3 regions of the Paenibacillus sp. FSL H3-0302 genome follow, and region 2 is predicted to be linked to each of the others. Evidence: predicted binding sites of a transcription regulator. Region 2 holds the regulator's gene; each other region holds the start of a gene.
The links. The regulator LexA, encoded in region 2, represses DNA repair genes until DNA is damaged. The targets are predictions, from matches to a motif close to CGAACATATGTTCG.
Positions count from the first base shown of each region.

Region 1 (4,808 bases), 1.3 Mb from region 2:
TATGATAATTGGTAAAACGATCGAACATAAGGCTCCACAATGCAGCGTAATTGCTCTTTTGCCCCCACCAAAACCATCCACCATTCATTTCATGATACGGCCGCCAAAGTACAGGAACCCCTGCGTCATTAAGCTTTTTCAGCGACAAGGCTATCTTATCCAGATCAGCTAACAGAGCATTATACTGGGTGGTACCTGGGGTTATATATTTATCAAAATCAGCATTGCTTAGGCTCGTATTTACATTCCCCCAAGTTGACGCTGTCCCCGGTAATGCAGCGTGATAACACATCGTTACGATCCCGCCGGCCCTAGACCAGCGTATCGCACTGCTGACGACCCAATTCCGTTGATTGTCAATTAGAGCCTGTGACTGATTATTGATTGCGCCCAGCTCGTAGCCATGCAGCGCAGCATATTGCCCGCTGGTATTTTTAAGCTTCTCCATGAGCTCGTCTGCACTTTCCAAATAATCATGTTGGCCGCTTATCACACCCTTTCCCTGCAAGTAATAGAGGGTATTCAGCAATAGCTGAGCCGAGGACGACAGCCCCGAATCCGCCGGAGCCATTTGTAATCTGCGAAAAGCCATCTGCCACTGCACATCGCCCACGAACCTTGATGCTGAATCAACCATCTGACGAATAATCCGCTGCTCCATCTATTCTCACCATCCTTTTAAATCTTTTTAAGTTATAGTATGGGGACAATAATGACATGAACTCAGCGAATGGACATGAAGTTGTAAAATAAGTTGGGACGATATAAGGAACTGCTGAATAAATTCACGGCTCAACAAAAAAAGGAGCTCCGCGGCTCCTCATTACTTTTTTTCTTATCTCGTGTACCTTAAAGGCAATAGTTCAGTGATTTCATATTTAGCTAATCGGTCATCCTCCGATACAATTATCTTGCAGTCTATTCCATAATCCGCAATTAACTCTCGGCACATGCCGCAGGGAGAGACTACTTTAATCTCTTTTTCCTCGCTGTCTGGGTCAGAATGCCTTACCGCAACAATCGTATCAAATTCCTTATAACCTTCGGATATCGCTTTGCCAATCACCATCGCCTCTGCACAGACTGTAATCCTCCCCATGCTGGCTTCCACATGTACCGCTGTAAAAATCTCTCCTGTTTTAGTACGAAGCGCTGCACCCACATGGTGCCGTCCCCATTCATAACGCCTGGTAATTATATCTTCGGCAGCCGCAATAAGCGTCTGATCCTCAATGGTAATTATGTACTCCATATCCAGTTCCGTCCTCCTTTATTTTACCTAATTATATTAAATCGCACTGAATTATGATATAAGATATACTATTTTAAGTGCCAAAAAAGGAGGAGCAGAATTGAAAGTAAAAAAATGGATCTCCAGTCTCATCATTGTTGCATTACTTGCTTTGGCTAGTTACTGGTTTGAACAAAACGGAGAGCCTACAGACCCCTCGTCTCCATCCGATTCGAGTGTTGTTCAGCTAACCTTCCCATCAGACCGCTATCCTGAGACCGCCAAGCATATTCAGGATGCCATTGCGAAAGGTGAATCCGCCACATGTACGATTAACCGAGAGCAGGCTGAAGAGAACCGTAAAGAGTCCTTAAAAGGGATTCCCACTAAAAAGGGGTATGACCGGGATGAATGGCCAATGGCTATGTGTAAGGAAGGCGGCGTTGGTGCCGACATTGAATACATAACGCCAAGCGATAACCGCGGGGCAGGAAGCTGGGTTGGCAATCAGCTGGAGGATTATGCAGACGGAACCCGGGTAGAATTTATGTTTAAATAACGGTCTGTCTGACCAGCCCCAGGCAATAGAATAGCCCCACCTGGCATTCGCCAGATGGGGCTACACTGCACATCAGCTAACTTAGAATAAGCAAGCTTTAGTGATGATAACCAGCAAGATGAAAAGTACCAGAATTGCTCCTGTTGAAGTCCAAGGACTACACACCGGACCTACTGATGCTGGACTTACTACCGGACCTACGTTACAACCACAACCATGTTCCATTCCCATTTTCAATTCCTCCTAATGATTAATGACTACAGCACAAGATATGTAAAAAGGAGATAAGCCGTTTGGGCGAATTGGCAAACAAATGCCAATCACCTAATGAATTGAAGGTGGACAGTCGATAAACAGGATATACACAAAGGAGGTGCAATATGGATATAGCTGCATTATCAATGGCAATGAGCCAAGCATCCTTAGCTCAAAATGTAGGGATACAGGTCATGAATATTGCCAAGAATCAGGCTGAAACCCAGAGCCAAACCATGGTGGAAATGCTGGGCAAAAGCGTTGCTCCTAATTTAGGAAAAACACTTGATATTAGTGTGTAATTGCTTTATGCTAAGGATACATGAGAACGAATGTTCTTGTGTATCCTTAGCATTTTTTTACTCTACATAGCCCTTCGGGCTTTTCTTTTGCGCATTTATGCGAACATACGATCCCATTAGTGATTTATTAGTGATTTTAAACGAGGTGAATAAGTTGGAGAACATGAAATCATATTATCAAATGACTGTGCTTGAGAAATGGACGGAGGATTTATACAAGCGATTAAATCTTCATCAGCCCTCACAAATTTCAATATCGTATATTGCAGAGCGGCTTAATATCTGGGTTCATTATTTGGATGTGAGAAGCAAGAGCATTGAAGCGTCTGCAGGGATGTACAGCCTGTTTATCGACAACCGCCTTCCAGCCAATCTTCAACGGCTAGAGTTTCTTCATGAACTGTGTCACCTCCTTCGCCATGGCAGTGATAATCAGACCTTGATGCCAGAGCATTTCACGCGGGCACAGGAGGATGAATCCGAGCGTTTTATCTTGTATGCGGCGATGCCTTACTCCATGATCTCCCGCATGACATTGCCTGAGCAACGGGAGGATGCCATCTCCTATCTCGCAGCAGAATTTCAAGTTCCTGCCGAGCTAGCCTTACAGCGGATTGATCAGATCCAAAGACGTGTGTTCCAAGGGCAATTATTGGCCGTGATGGGAAGAAACGAAGAACGACTGACACATATTCGCAACGGATCACGGAGATAATAAGCTTAGTTGCAATAGTGCTCTGCATATTCATTTATGGTGGAATTTCTCGTGAGGGGGAACGACATGGAAGCCATTAAAGTAATTGAATTATTACTGACTCATCCGGATTATAATGTAGATGCAGTACACCCCGAAATCCCGGATTTCGTGGGCATTGAGACGATTGAGGTGGATCACGAAACGGGGACCTTCTCCATTTTATTGCAAGAACCCAAAGAGGACTAAAAGAGAATCATTATTCTTCATAAGTTAAAAGGCAGCAAATATAGTATGTCCCGGCAATTCTTCGTTCGCTTATGCCTGGATTACTATTGTTATTTGCTGCCTTTTTGTATAATCTGTTATGCAAATACAAACTGTATCACCAATAAGAACTAGAATAATGAATATACCGACAAAACCCCATATTAAAAACCATAAGATTTCCACCCCGGCAGCCTTGGACTTACCTGGTCCTCCAGCATCTTAATTTGCTGCTCCAGCTCCAGTATTTTCTCTTCCTCCTGCGTCATATATCTATGAATGACATACCAGTCTCAGTATATTATCTTATACTATATACAAATTATTTATATGGAGGGAATTAATGAAGAAAAAAACAAAACTAATCTTCATCGTTCTAATCCTTTTAATCTATGGAATAACATCCTTAGCCCTCCACTCCTTCCAAAATCATATGAACAGAGAAGTCATTCATTATCTAGTAGAGACGAGAAATTATAAGAAAGAAGATTTTGATAAAGTATACACCCAGATTGCCAAAGCTCCCCTCGTAAGTACCACGGTGATTTTTGCAGACGAACCCTACGCAAGATACTTTTATCGAAAAGAAAATGGAAGGATCTTTCAATACAGCAGGGCTCCTGTTAAAGGTAATGATCCTAGCTATACATATAAACATATCGAGGAGAATCTCCCGTGAAGGAGTTGCCCTATAAAAAAGACGCGTTTGTCCAGCAGTCAGCACTTTGCTGCTTGGGCAAACGCGTTTTTTTGATCTTCCCTGCTCTAAATAGGTAAACATCGTTTGCGTAGACAGGTGATGGTAGAGGGTCCAGAACATGTGCCGATGCACTTGACTAAAGAGAGTATGGATAAGCAACTTGAAACTTGTAACGAAGCCCCTTTTTATACATTAGGTCCACTGACTACAGATAACATTGGCGTGGTTCTTAGCAGCTATCGGACACAGTTGATCTTATGCGCGGTATAACACTCCATTTCAAAGTGTAGCGGACCCCATAGCCTTTATTGGCATGAAAAACACCATATAAGACCTCCTTTTTAAGGAATAGCGTCACTGAAGTCCGCGAACCTGCTCAAAAGCCTATAAATATGCAAATAACGACTTTTGAGTCCGTAAGCCTCTGGAGATAATTTATGAATAGGCATTCTTTACGCTCAAACATAAGGAATTTTCTCAGGAACAAAATGTGACCTAATGCCGTCCTAAATGGTGTTATAGGTAAAGGGGGGCACAGTATCATGCAGCGATCCATGACCCGGCCGGGAAATCATGTGATGAAGAGTTACGAAATCTACGCAGATATGCTGTTCCGGATCGCTTTGGTCCATCTAGGCAGCCGGCAAGATGCCGAAGAAGCCACTCAGGATACCTTCATCAAGCTAATAGAAAAAGCGCCGGAGTTCAAAGATGCCGAACATCAGAAGGCATGGCTGATCCGGGTAATCACCAACCATTGTAAAACACTACTGGGCAGAGGCTGGCGCAAGCGCGAGGTT
Region 1 is NZ_CP150284.1:5,158,742-5,163,549, forward strand. Features, by position in the region: gene MHH50_RS22905 (glycosyl hydrolase) at 1-661, opposite strand, end outside; gene MHH50_RS22910 (cytidine deaminase) at 836-1,252, opposite strand; gene MHH50_RS22915 (NucA/NucB deoxyribonuclease domain-containing protein) at 1,353-1,790, shown strand; gene MHH50_RS22920 (hypothetical protein) at 1,872-2,021, opposite strand; gene MHH50_RS22925 (YjfB family protein) at 2,171-2,347, shown strand; gene MHH50_RS22930 (ImmA/IrrE family metallo-endopeptidase) at 2,511-3,062, shown strand; gene MHH50_RS22935 (hypothetical protein) at 3,129-3,290, shown strand; gene MHH50_RS22940 (DUF3139 domain-containing protein) at 3,652-3,987, shown strand; partial or broken gene MHH50_RS22945 (phosphomethylpyrimidine synthase ThiC) at 4,084-4,221, shown strand; gene MHH50_RS22950 (sigma-70 family RNA polymerase sigma factor) at 4,551-4,808, shown strand, end outside.
Region 1: MHH50_RS22930 (ImmA/IrrE family metallo-endopeptidase) is a predicted target of LexA. The motif match lies at 2,448-2,461, and genes of this name have one in related genera.

Region 2 (4,808 bases):
TTTCTCTTGTTGCAGTGCAGGACAGCCGTTCGTAAGTAGCAAAAGCTTCACTTGACCCCGTAACTGCTCCAGTACATGCATTGTTTCTTCATAGATGTATGGACGTTTTCTGCGCTCTGCTGCGAATTTAGTTGCCAAGGTCTCAGCTAGTGCTTCGTCTTCCACCCCTAACGCTGCAAGTCCGCGACGCCAAGACTCTTTACGATATACCGGTGCAAGCTGCTCCAATTGACGGAATTCTGGCTGTTCACCTGCCGTAAAGTTAGCCCAGAGTGCTTCATATGGATTAATTCCGATCATCTTTGTAAATGGGAACGTCTCATAAGATTCATACAAGCTACTTGCTTCCTTACGAACTGCAACTTCTAGTTCTTGTGGATCGATCGTATCCCCGGCGGCTTCACAAGCAAATCGAAATGCTTCTTCGACGCTCCGATCATCCCACAACAATGTATCATCAAGGTCAAATAGTACAGCAGAAATTGGCATTACAGGTCTCCCTCTCCCTTTAACTGGTCTAGTTCTATTCGTGAACTACTTCAATGTTGTGAGCTTTAGCGAATGCTTCTAATCGTGTACTCATCGCATTAGTATCATAGCGATTCATAAGTTTTGTGAAAATCCATTTCGTACGTTTCCCTTTGTGCTTAATGACTACAGCTCCACGCGAAAGGGTGATTTTCTCAATATCTGCAGCTGGAAGTCCGCGTTCGCGATTGAATTTAATAGTGGACAGTCTTGCTTTTTCCACCTTCAAGTACGGACGACGGAAGAACAATAGCGCTGCCAGCAAATAGTACAGTACTACTCCCAGCCAATTAGCCAGCATGCCATTGCCTTTGGCCTGATCAATAGAACCAACTACCCAAAACATAGTGCCAAGTATCACTAACACTACCGGAAATGCAATGTTGCGACCTTTAAAGACTTCGGCATTCTGGGTAGGAGATTTAGAGGCATAAATCGTATCCTTGCCTTGTTTCTTTCTTTGCTTGTTGATTTGCTGTGTGTTGCGTTGAACCATTCTTTCCCAAGAACGGGCCATGTGCGTTCCCCCTAGTCATCCTGAAATATCTATGAAAAGGAACAGCGAGCTAATGTTTAAGCCCCTTGTTACCTTGTTCATGCTCATCGTTATCTACTACTTCAATAGTATTTAATTGTGCTCGGAAGTTATTGCGGATATTCCCCAGGTAAATTTCACGAAGCTTGGCGCGTTCCGCCACTTCCTCTTGATTAAGGCCTACGCTCTTCTGTTTGCGTGCCAATTCGTTAATTCGCGCGACCAACTCATCAATATTCAATACTTTCCCTCCCCCTATAAATTAATTCTAACTCTGCCATGAGAAAAAGAGCTTGTCAAGGTCTACTCCCTGCAAGCTCTACTGGTCATTCTATTATGTTCTCAGAAAATTAATAAATAGGTAAAGTAAGTATGTCTCCAGCGTTAATTTGACTACTCTTAATCCCACTTGAACGTTTAATTCCTTCTATATAAACAACTGTCTTCATATCAGCTGGTTTATTCTTAAGAGCAATACTCCATAGTGTATCTCCACGTTCAACCACAATCCGCTTCTCTTCCTTCATTATAGTCGTCGATCCTGCAAACACATTTCCCACTACTGTTAGGCCAGATAATACTAGCACGAAAATCAATATTAACTTAATAAAGAAATCTTGACGGAACAACGAAATCATCCCTCCAAGCAAACGTTCCGTTATCTCTTTCACCTTAGCGGAATTACGGGCAACGTCATTATGTCCTATAGATTCAACCACTGGGGCCTTGTCGTAGATGCTGCGGTATGTACTGTATTTTAGCATAATCATCATCCTCCAAACACTTGTTCTTACTTTCGAATTTATAATAACACGAACATGTGTTTTGTTCAATACTATTTCAGAACAATTGTTCTCTTTTTTTTTGAGAGACTCAAGCGGTTCATTTTATTATCATTTGTCTACCATTTTTTAACTCTAGCAGATTAATATTTATAATAGTTAGAACTTATGTTTGTGCGAACGGTAGTTCTATGTTATAATTTTCCCAAACATTACTATATGGGGTTGATTCCAATGTCAAAGATTTCAAGTCGCCAGCTGGCGATCCTGGAATTTATACGAAGCGAAGTCCGCAGCAAGGGTTATCCACCTTCCGTCCGGGAAATTGGAGAAGCTGTTGGCCTTGCTTCCAGCTCCACAGTTCACGGTCATTTGGACCGGCTTGAGAAGAAGGGACTTATTCGTCGAGATCCAACGAAGCCACGTGCAATAGAATTACTAGGCCAAGAGGATTCAGAGAATGTTCACCAATTCGCGCAGACCATCTCACGGATTCCTGTCGTAGGTAAAGTTACCGCCGGGGTACCTATCACTGCTACAGAGAATATCGAAGACTACTTCCCACTTCCTACTCACTATGTAGGTGACAACAAAGTATTTATGCTGTCTGTCATGGGTGATAGTATGGTTGACGCAGGCATTATGAATGGTGACTATGTGATTGTTCGCCAACAACAAACAGCGGACAACGGAGATATCGTTGTAGCCATGACCGAAGAAGATGAAGCAACCGTTAAGACCTTTTACAAGGAACGTGATCATATACGGCTTCAGCCGGAGAATCCAGCTTATGAGCCGCTTCGCCTTAATCGCGTAACTATTCTCGGAAGAGTCATCGGATTGTTTCGAGATATCCACTAAGTATGCACTTCTAACATAAAAGGCTGTTCCGCATATGCGGAACAGCCTTTTTTCTACGTTTTTTTTGCTTTTCCAACCACTTACGAACATTTGTTCCCAATGGCTAAAATGGCCATTTTCTATGAATAACCCTTTAGGCGTTCTGCTCATATCCTAATTAGAAAGGAGTGTTGCGTATAATGCCCAACTACCGAATTATTGTAGATCTGACCCAACGAATGTTATATCTTCTGGACAATGATATTGTGATTAGAGGTTTCCCTGTCGGCATCGGTAAGATGTTAACCCAATCCCCAGTGGGTGAATTCACTATTATTAACAAACAACCCGACCCAGGGGGTCCCTTCGGTGTGTTTTGGATGGGACTGTCTAAACCACACTACGGAATTCATGGAAACAATGACCCTTCCTCCATTGGGAAAGAGGTGTCCCACGGCTGCATCCGGATGTACAACGAGGATGTGTTAGCACTCGCTGCTATTGTCCCTATAGGCACACGAGTAACGATAAGAAATTAAATTCGAATGGAGGCTCGGCAACCCCCAAATCACATTAAAAAATGGGGGTCATTACATAAGTAAGTATTTTTTCATTAGCATACTAGGAGTTTGGTGATTATATGTCGAATATTGTTAACAGGATTGCAAATTGAAAAGGATGTGTTTAGTTTGAATAATTCAAAAATTAGAACCCTCGTCGATTTTAAAGTCGATGCACTGGGTAAGCTGTCCGGTTTACTTTTAAATGATGAACAAGCTAGTGGAAAAAAAGTGAATTTGCTCACCTCTTTTGGCAGCATTCAGGGAATCGTCTCTCCAACCGTCTCCAACAAAGAGGATGTATTTGATTTAAAATCTTTGATGGATGATGTAATTGTAGACGAATACATATCTTATTTGGGAGCAGAACACCCTGATAAAAATTTCAGCTATAACTTTGTTGTCCTCAATGACGTTACTGTAAGACCTTATGCTAGTTATGGGACTCCGATCGAATACAAACAGCTGATTGTTTATACCGATCATATCACTGCCTTCAATTTTCTATAGGTTTTCATAATCATCTTAAAAAGCACCCTTGCAGCAACCCCCAATTTTGCATCATTTGCAGAATCGGAAGGTTTCTCTGGGTGCTTTTTTTGGGTTAATCGTGAAGCCGATCCTATAATTCCACGAATTTCCCTTTTAAAAGATACTAGTGGAGATCATTCAGGCATATCTTTCAATAAGCAACAATTTGAGTCTAATGAGATAACTAGGAGGTGTGATTATATGCTGATTATCTTGATGTACTTATTTGCTATTTTAGGAGTTGTTTTAATTCTAAGTGCCGCCATTATAAAATTGAAAACGCTATCTGCTTCATCTGAAATTTCTAAGCTAGTTAATGCGACCTCATCTTTTAACATCAGCTTCACCAAAACATTCATTCCCCCCAATCAATCTCACTTGATCGCACTTAACGAGCCTAATAAAAAATTGGCAATCGGTACCAAAAATCCGAAGAGTAACAAAAAAGCAGTAGCAAAGCTATACTCTTTTGATAATGTAATGGGATCCGAGATTGTGGTTAACGCACTTACCCTTTCAAAAGTATCCAAAAGACATCAAAACAGCAAAACTACTGCAACAAGTGCAGATATTAATGTCCTTAAGGACACCGATGAAGAAGCTAATGTGATAGAAGAGCTTACGCTTAAAATATATATGAACAGCAAAGAAACGCCTGTGTATTGTATCTCCTTCTTGCCGGGTTTATTGCCTATTCAACAATCCGACAACCAGTACAAGGAAGCTTACTCCCAAGTACAACAATTACATGCACTGTTCAGGTCAATCGTATCTGAATAATTAAGTTGTTTTTTGCGCAATAAGATGTGTGAAAATAGCAACGTCCTTGTATGGAGATAAACTGCTTAACTTAAGCTCTAGCTCCACCATTTCTACATGCCATTGCTCATCCATTTTTATTTCATTATCCACAATATATCCGTAGATATTATGTATTCCGTATATACTTCTAATCTCATAACCACACTCCGCGAGCCATTCCACTAATTGATCTTTTGTATAGATGGTAATGTCTGTTTGAATAATGCCGCT
Region 2 is NZ_CP150284.1:3,869,296-3,874,103, forward strand. Features, by position in the region: gene MHH50_RS17130 (HAD family hydrolase) at 1-489, opposite strand, end outside; gene MHH50_RS17135 (hypothetical protein) at 524-1,045, opposite strand; gene MHH50_RS17140 (DUF896 domain-containing protein) at 1,095-1,304, opposite strand; gene MHH50_RS17145 (LysM peptidoglycan-binding domain-containing protein) at 1,414-1,827, opposite strand; gene lexA (transcriptional repressor LexA) at 2,080-2,706, shown strand; gene MHH50_RS17155 (L,D-transpeptidase) at 2,886-3,224, shown strand; gene MHH50_RS17160 (hypothetical protein) at 3,375-3,755, shown strand; gene MHH50_RS17165 (hypothetical protein) at 3,978-4,556, shown strand; gene MHH50_RS17170 (methyltransferase domain-containing protein) at 4,557-4,808, opposite strand, start outside.

Region 3 (4,808 bases), 300 kb from region 2:
TTTCTGTTTTTTTGACACCTATTTATTGCTATAATATACTTGCTTAAGTAGAAATGGATTAGCCTGATTTAGGCAATTTGTATGAACGATTTAGGGGAGGAAAACTTCAGTGAATTTGCCCAACCGCATCACGCTAGCTCGTATTTGCCTGATCCCGATTATGATGTTTTTTTTACTGGTGGATTTCAGTTTTTATCCAGAACCGATACATTGGGGCTCGTTTCAGCTATCTGTTAATCATTTGGTAGCAGCTGTAATCTTTTTGCTTGCGGCCAGCACGGATGGAATAGACGGCTACATTGCTAGGAAATATAATATGGTCACCAATCTCGGTAAACTCCTTGATCCACTTGCGGACAAACTGCTGGTATCTGCAGTTCTGATTTCACTTGTGGAGCTGGGCAGATGCGATTCATGGATTGCTATTGTAATCATCAGTCGTGAGTTTGCAGTCACCGGACTTCGCCAGATTGCATTGCTAGAGGGAAAAGTGGTTGCCGCCAGCAAATGGGGCAAGATAAAGACGGTTGTACAAATTGTTGCGATCTCACTGCTGTTGTTGAATAATTTCCCATTTCAATTTGTCAGTATTCCTGTAGACGATATTGCTATTTGGGCCGCAGCGCTGATCACTATTTATTCTGGAATTGATTATTTTGTGAAGAATAAGGATCTGCTACAGCTGCATAATGCGTAAGCATGTAAGCTGGATATACAAGGAAAGGTAATAGGTGAAGCACCTATTACCTTTTTTGAAATCCAAAAGCAGTGTACCTACATTATAACGAGGAGGCGAAAGCCAGGTATGAAAGCGGAGATTATTGCAGTAGGGACAGAGCTTTTGCTCGGTCAAATCGTGAATAGTAATGCCCAGTTTTTGTCTATAGAGCTAGCTGCCATCGGGATCGATGTATACTTTCAAACCGTTGTCGGTGATAACAGCAGCCGCCTGCAGCAAGCCATCGAGATCGCTCAGAGTCGGGCCGACGTTATTATCTTTACGGGCGGAATTGGCCCCACTGAGGATGATCTGACTAAAGACGCACTGGCTGCATCGCTAGGTAGAACGCTCCATATTGATCGTTTGGCGATGGATCATGTACAACGCTTCTTTGATGATCGTAAGATCGTTATGACCGAAAATAACCGCAAACAGGCACTTATAATTGAAGGAACTACACCGTTGCCGAATGAAATCGGTCTTGCGGTTGGGATTGCTTTTGAGCATGAGAAGAAATATTATATTGTGCTTCCAGGTCCACCTCGTGAGATGAAACCGATGTTCGTAGATAAAGCAGTACCGTGGCTACAGCAGCACGCCTTGACGAACGAAACACCGCTTTATTCAAAAATGCTCAAATTTGCCGGCATCGGAGAATCACTGCTGGAGGACAAGCTCATCGAACTGATTCGCAGTCAGACTGATCCAACGATTGCTCCGTATGCCAAAGAGGGAGAGGTAACTGTTCGTATTTCGACAAAGGCCCCTTCTGAGCATGAAGCTACAAAAAAGCTGGAGATACTGGAACAACAAATCAAGGAGATTTTGCCGGAACATTTGTATGCGAACATTGATGTGCCGCTGGAGCAATTGATTGTGGATTGGATGGCGGATGCCGGCCTGACCTTAAGTGCGGCAGAGAGCTGCACCGGAGGTTTGCTGATGGAGAGCATAACAAATATTCCAGGCAGTGCATCGATGTTTGCCGGCGGAATCGTCTGCTATTCGAATGACCTAAAGAAAAAGCTACTGAATGTGCCAAGTGCTTATTTGGAGGGACCCAATGCTCCTGGAGCCGTAAGTCGAGAAGTTGCCGAGGTGTTGGCTGACCAAGTGAGAATGATTGCAGACAGTGATTTCGGCTTATCTGTTACAGGTGTAGCCGGACCGGGTTATTCTGAACGCAAGCCTGTTGGACTTGTATTTATCGGCTTGGCTGAACGGGGACGTAAGACAGAGGTCTATGAGCTTAATCTTAAAGGTACACGGGAAAATATCCGGTTGCGTACTGTAAAGGCTCTGCTGTATCGTCTGTGGCGGAGACTTGAGGAACGCAAGGTGGAGACACCTCTTGAGGGTTCAGACTTGTAATGGGAGATTAGCCCAGTTATAATAAACACATACGGAAGAACCGTGGCACTGAGATTTCTTTGCTGCGGTTTTTTGTATATTTGCAGAGATTTTGATCACGATGGCTACTCATGATCATAAGTCGTTGATGTCCGGTGAAGTGGGGAATTTAATTAACTTCTATCTCCGGAGGGAGGCTTACAATAAAAGGGATAAATAACGCCCAAGACAAAAAAAACGAATGTATGTTCGAAAAAAAGCTTGGCAAGACCTTAAAAACACGTTATTATATTACTATAAACAGTGAAGGAAGTGGTCTGATTGTCAGATCGTCGTGCAGCGCTTGATATGGCGCTTCGTCAAATAGAAAAACAATTTGGTAAAGGTTCGGTAATGAAACTGGGAGAATCCACGCATATGCAAGTGGAAGTTGTACCTAGCGGATCTTTGGCACTTGATATTGCGTTAGGTATAGGCGGACTTCCAAAGGGACGTATTATTGAAGTATATGGACCGGAATCTTCAGGTAAAACAACAGTTGCTCTTCATGCTATTGCAGAAGTGCAAAGACAAGGCGGACAAGCTGCATTTATCGATGCCGAGCATGCGCTTGATCCGAAATATGCACGTAACTTGGGCGTAAATATCGATGAATTGCTGCTTTCTCAGCCAGACACGGGTGAACAAGCGCTGGAAATCGCCGAAGCACTTGTTCGTAGTGGAGCCGTTGATATTATTGTCGTTGACTCCGTTGCTGCTTTGGTACCTAAGGCTGAAATTGAAGGCGATATGGGTGATTCCCACGTCGGATTGCAGGCTCGCTTGATGTCTCAAGCGCTTCGTAAGCTTTCTGGTGCCATTAGCAAATCCAATACGATCGCTATCTTTATCAACCAGCTTCGTGAGAAGATCGGTGTTATGTTCGGTAACCCTGAGACAACTCCGGGTGGTCGTGCATTGAAATTCTACTCTTCTGTACGTTTAGATGTACGTCGCGTAGAGAGCATCAAGATGGGGAACGATGTGGTTGGTAACCGTACTAAGATCAAGATTGTGAAGAATAAAGTAGCTCCTCCATTTAAACAGGCTGATGTTGATATCATGTACGGTGAAGGGATTTCTAAAGAGGGAAGTCTTGTAGATATCGGTACTGAAATGGATATCGTGAATAAGAGTGGTGCATGGTATTCCTACGAAGGCGAGCGTCTCGGTCAAGGCCGTGAGAATGCTAAACAGTTTTTGAAGGAACATCAGGATATTGCCCTTATTATTGAGAATAAGATCCGTGAAGCAAGTAATTTATCCACTATTGTTGCTGCGCCGAAGAATGAAGATATTATTGCAGAGCAAGAAGAAGAAGAGAAATTGCTTCTCGAAATCGAATAGTATATTAAGCAATAGGACGCCCTGTGATTGATTGTTGCAGGGTGTCTTTTCTTAACAAGTAATGAAAGTAAGACGATAACCGATCTATTGCTACGAGGTGACAAACAACTATGGTAATACAACTGGATTTTGAAGCAGAAGAACAAGATGAGCAGGTGTTATCGGATTTTCCTGAAGGAGAACTCTTAGAGATCACTAAAGTAGAACGTCAAAAGAAATCTGACCACCGTTATATCATACATTTCGGAGCATATAACATGACTGTGCACGAGGACGTCATGATTAAATATCGAATGATTACTGGTAATTCTTTTATGAAGGCTGATTTGGTTGAAATTGTTGTAGCTGATGAGCGTCAACGAGCTTATGTAGAAGGCCTCCGTTATCTAGAACGTAAACCACGCACCGCTATGGAAATGACTCGCCGTTTACGCCAGAAGGAAATAGGAGAGACTATTATTGCGGAAGTGGTGCAGCGGCTGCAGGAGGAAAGACTTCTTGATGACCCTTTATATGCTAAGCAATGGGCAGAGCAACGAATAGCGAACCAGCGGAAAGGGAAGATGTGGATTCGACAAGAGCTACGTGAGAAAGGGATTGACAAAACCCTTATATCGGAAGCTTTGGAGAATATTACTCCTGAACAAGAGCTGGAGAGCGCACTCGAAACTGGGCGCAAGAAATGGAATCTCATCCGTGGAGAAGCTTCAGATAAGCGAAGAAAGACTGGAGCCTTCCTTATGCGCCGTGGATTTTCGGGCGATATGGTTCGCCAAGTGATCAATACTTTACTTGCGGAAGACAATTATGAAGGTGAAGATGAGGAGTTTTACTAGAATCACTGATTCTCTTGACATTAATGCGTATATCGACTCTCTTGACAATGTCTTTTTATAAATAATAAAATATAACATGAATCGGCATAAAATTAGAATCCTTTTTCCTTCCCAAAAAGGAGACTGTTTTAAACGGTTCACGTACAACTCATATGAAATGTAATCGCCGGATAAGGCGGGCAGTGTGCATGTGCAGCATGTGCAGTATGGCAATCGGTTGTTTACCGGTTTTTTGTATGGTGATGAACGGATAGTTAAACAACTGCACAATTCCCAGGGATATACCTTGGAGAGGAACCAACGAGGAGGTGAACAGATGCTGGAATCATGGATCTGGGTCATTATCGTTCTCGTTGTAGCTGCAATATTCTTTGGGTTCGGTTATTTTATTCGTAAATCCCTTGCAGAAGCTAAAATCCAAAGCGCAGAAAGAGAAGCCGTTGTCATCGTTGAGAATGCGAAGAAGGACGCTGAGGCGCTGAAGAAAGAAACAGTATTGGAAGCTAAGGACGAAG
Region 3 is NZ_CP150284.1:4,165,809-4,170,616, reverse strand. Features, by position in the region: gene pgsA (CDP-diacylglycerol--glycerol-3-phosphate 3-phosphatidyltransferase) at 110-697, shown strand; gene MHH50_RS18380 (competence/damage-inducible protein A) at 806-2,092, shown strand; gene recA (recombinase RecA) at 2,393-3,457, shown strand; gene MHH50_RS18370 (RecX family transcriptional regulator) at 3,568-4,293, shown strand; gene rny (ribonuclease Y) at 4,613-4,808, shown strand, end outside.
Region 3: recA (recombinase RecA) is a predicted target of LexA. The motif match lies at 2,310-2,323, and genes of this name have one in related genera.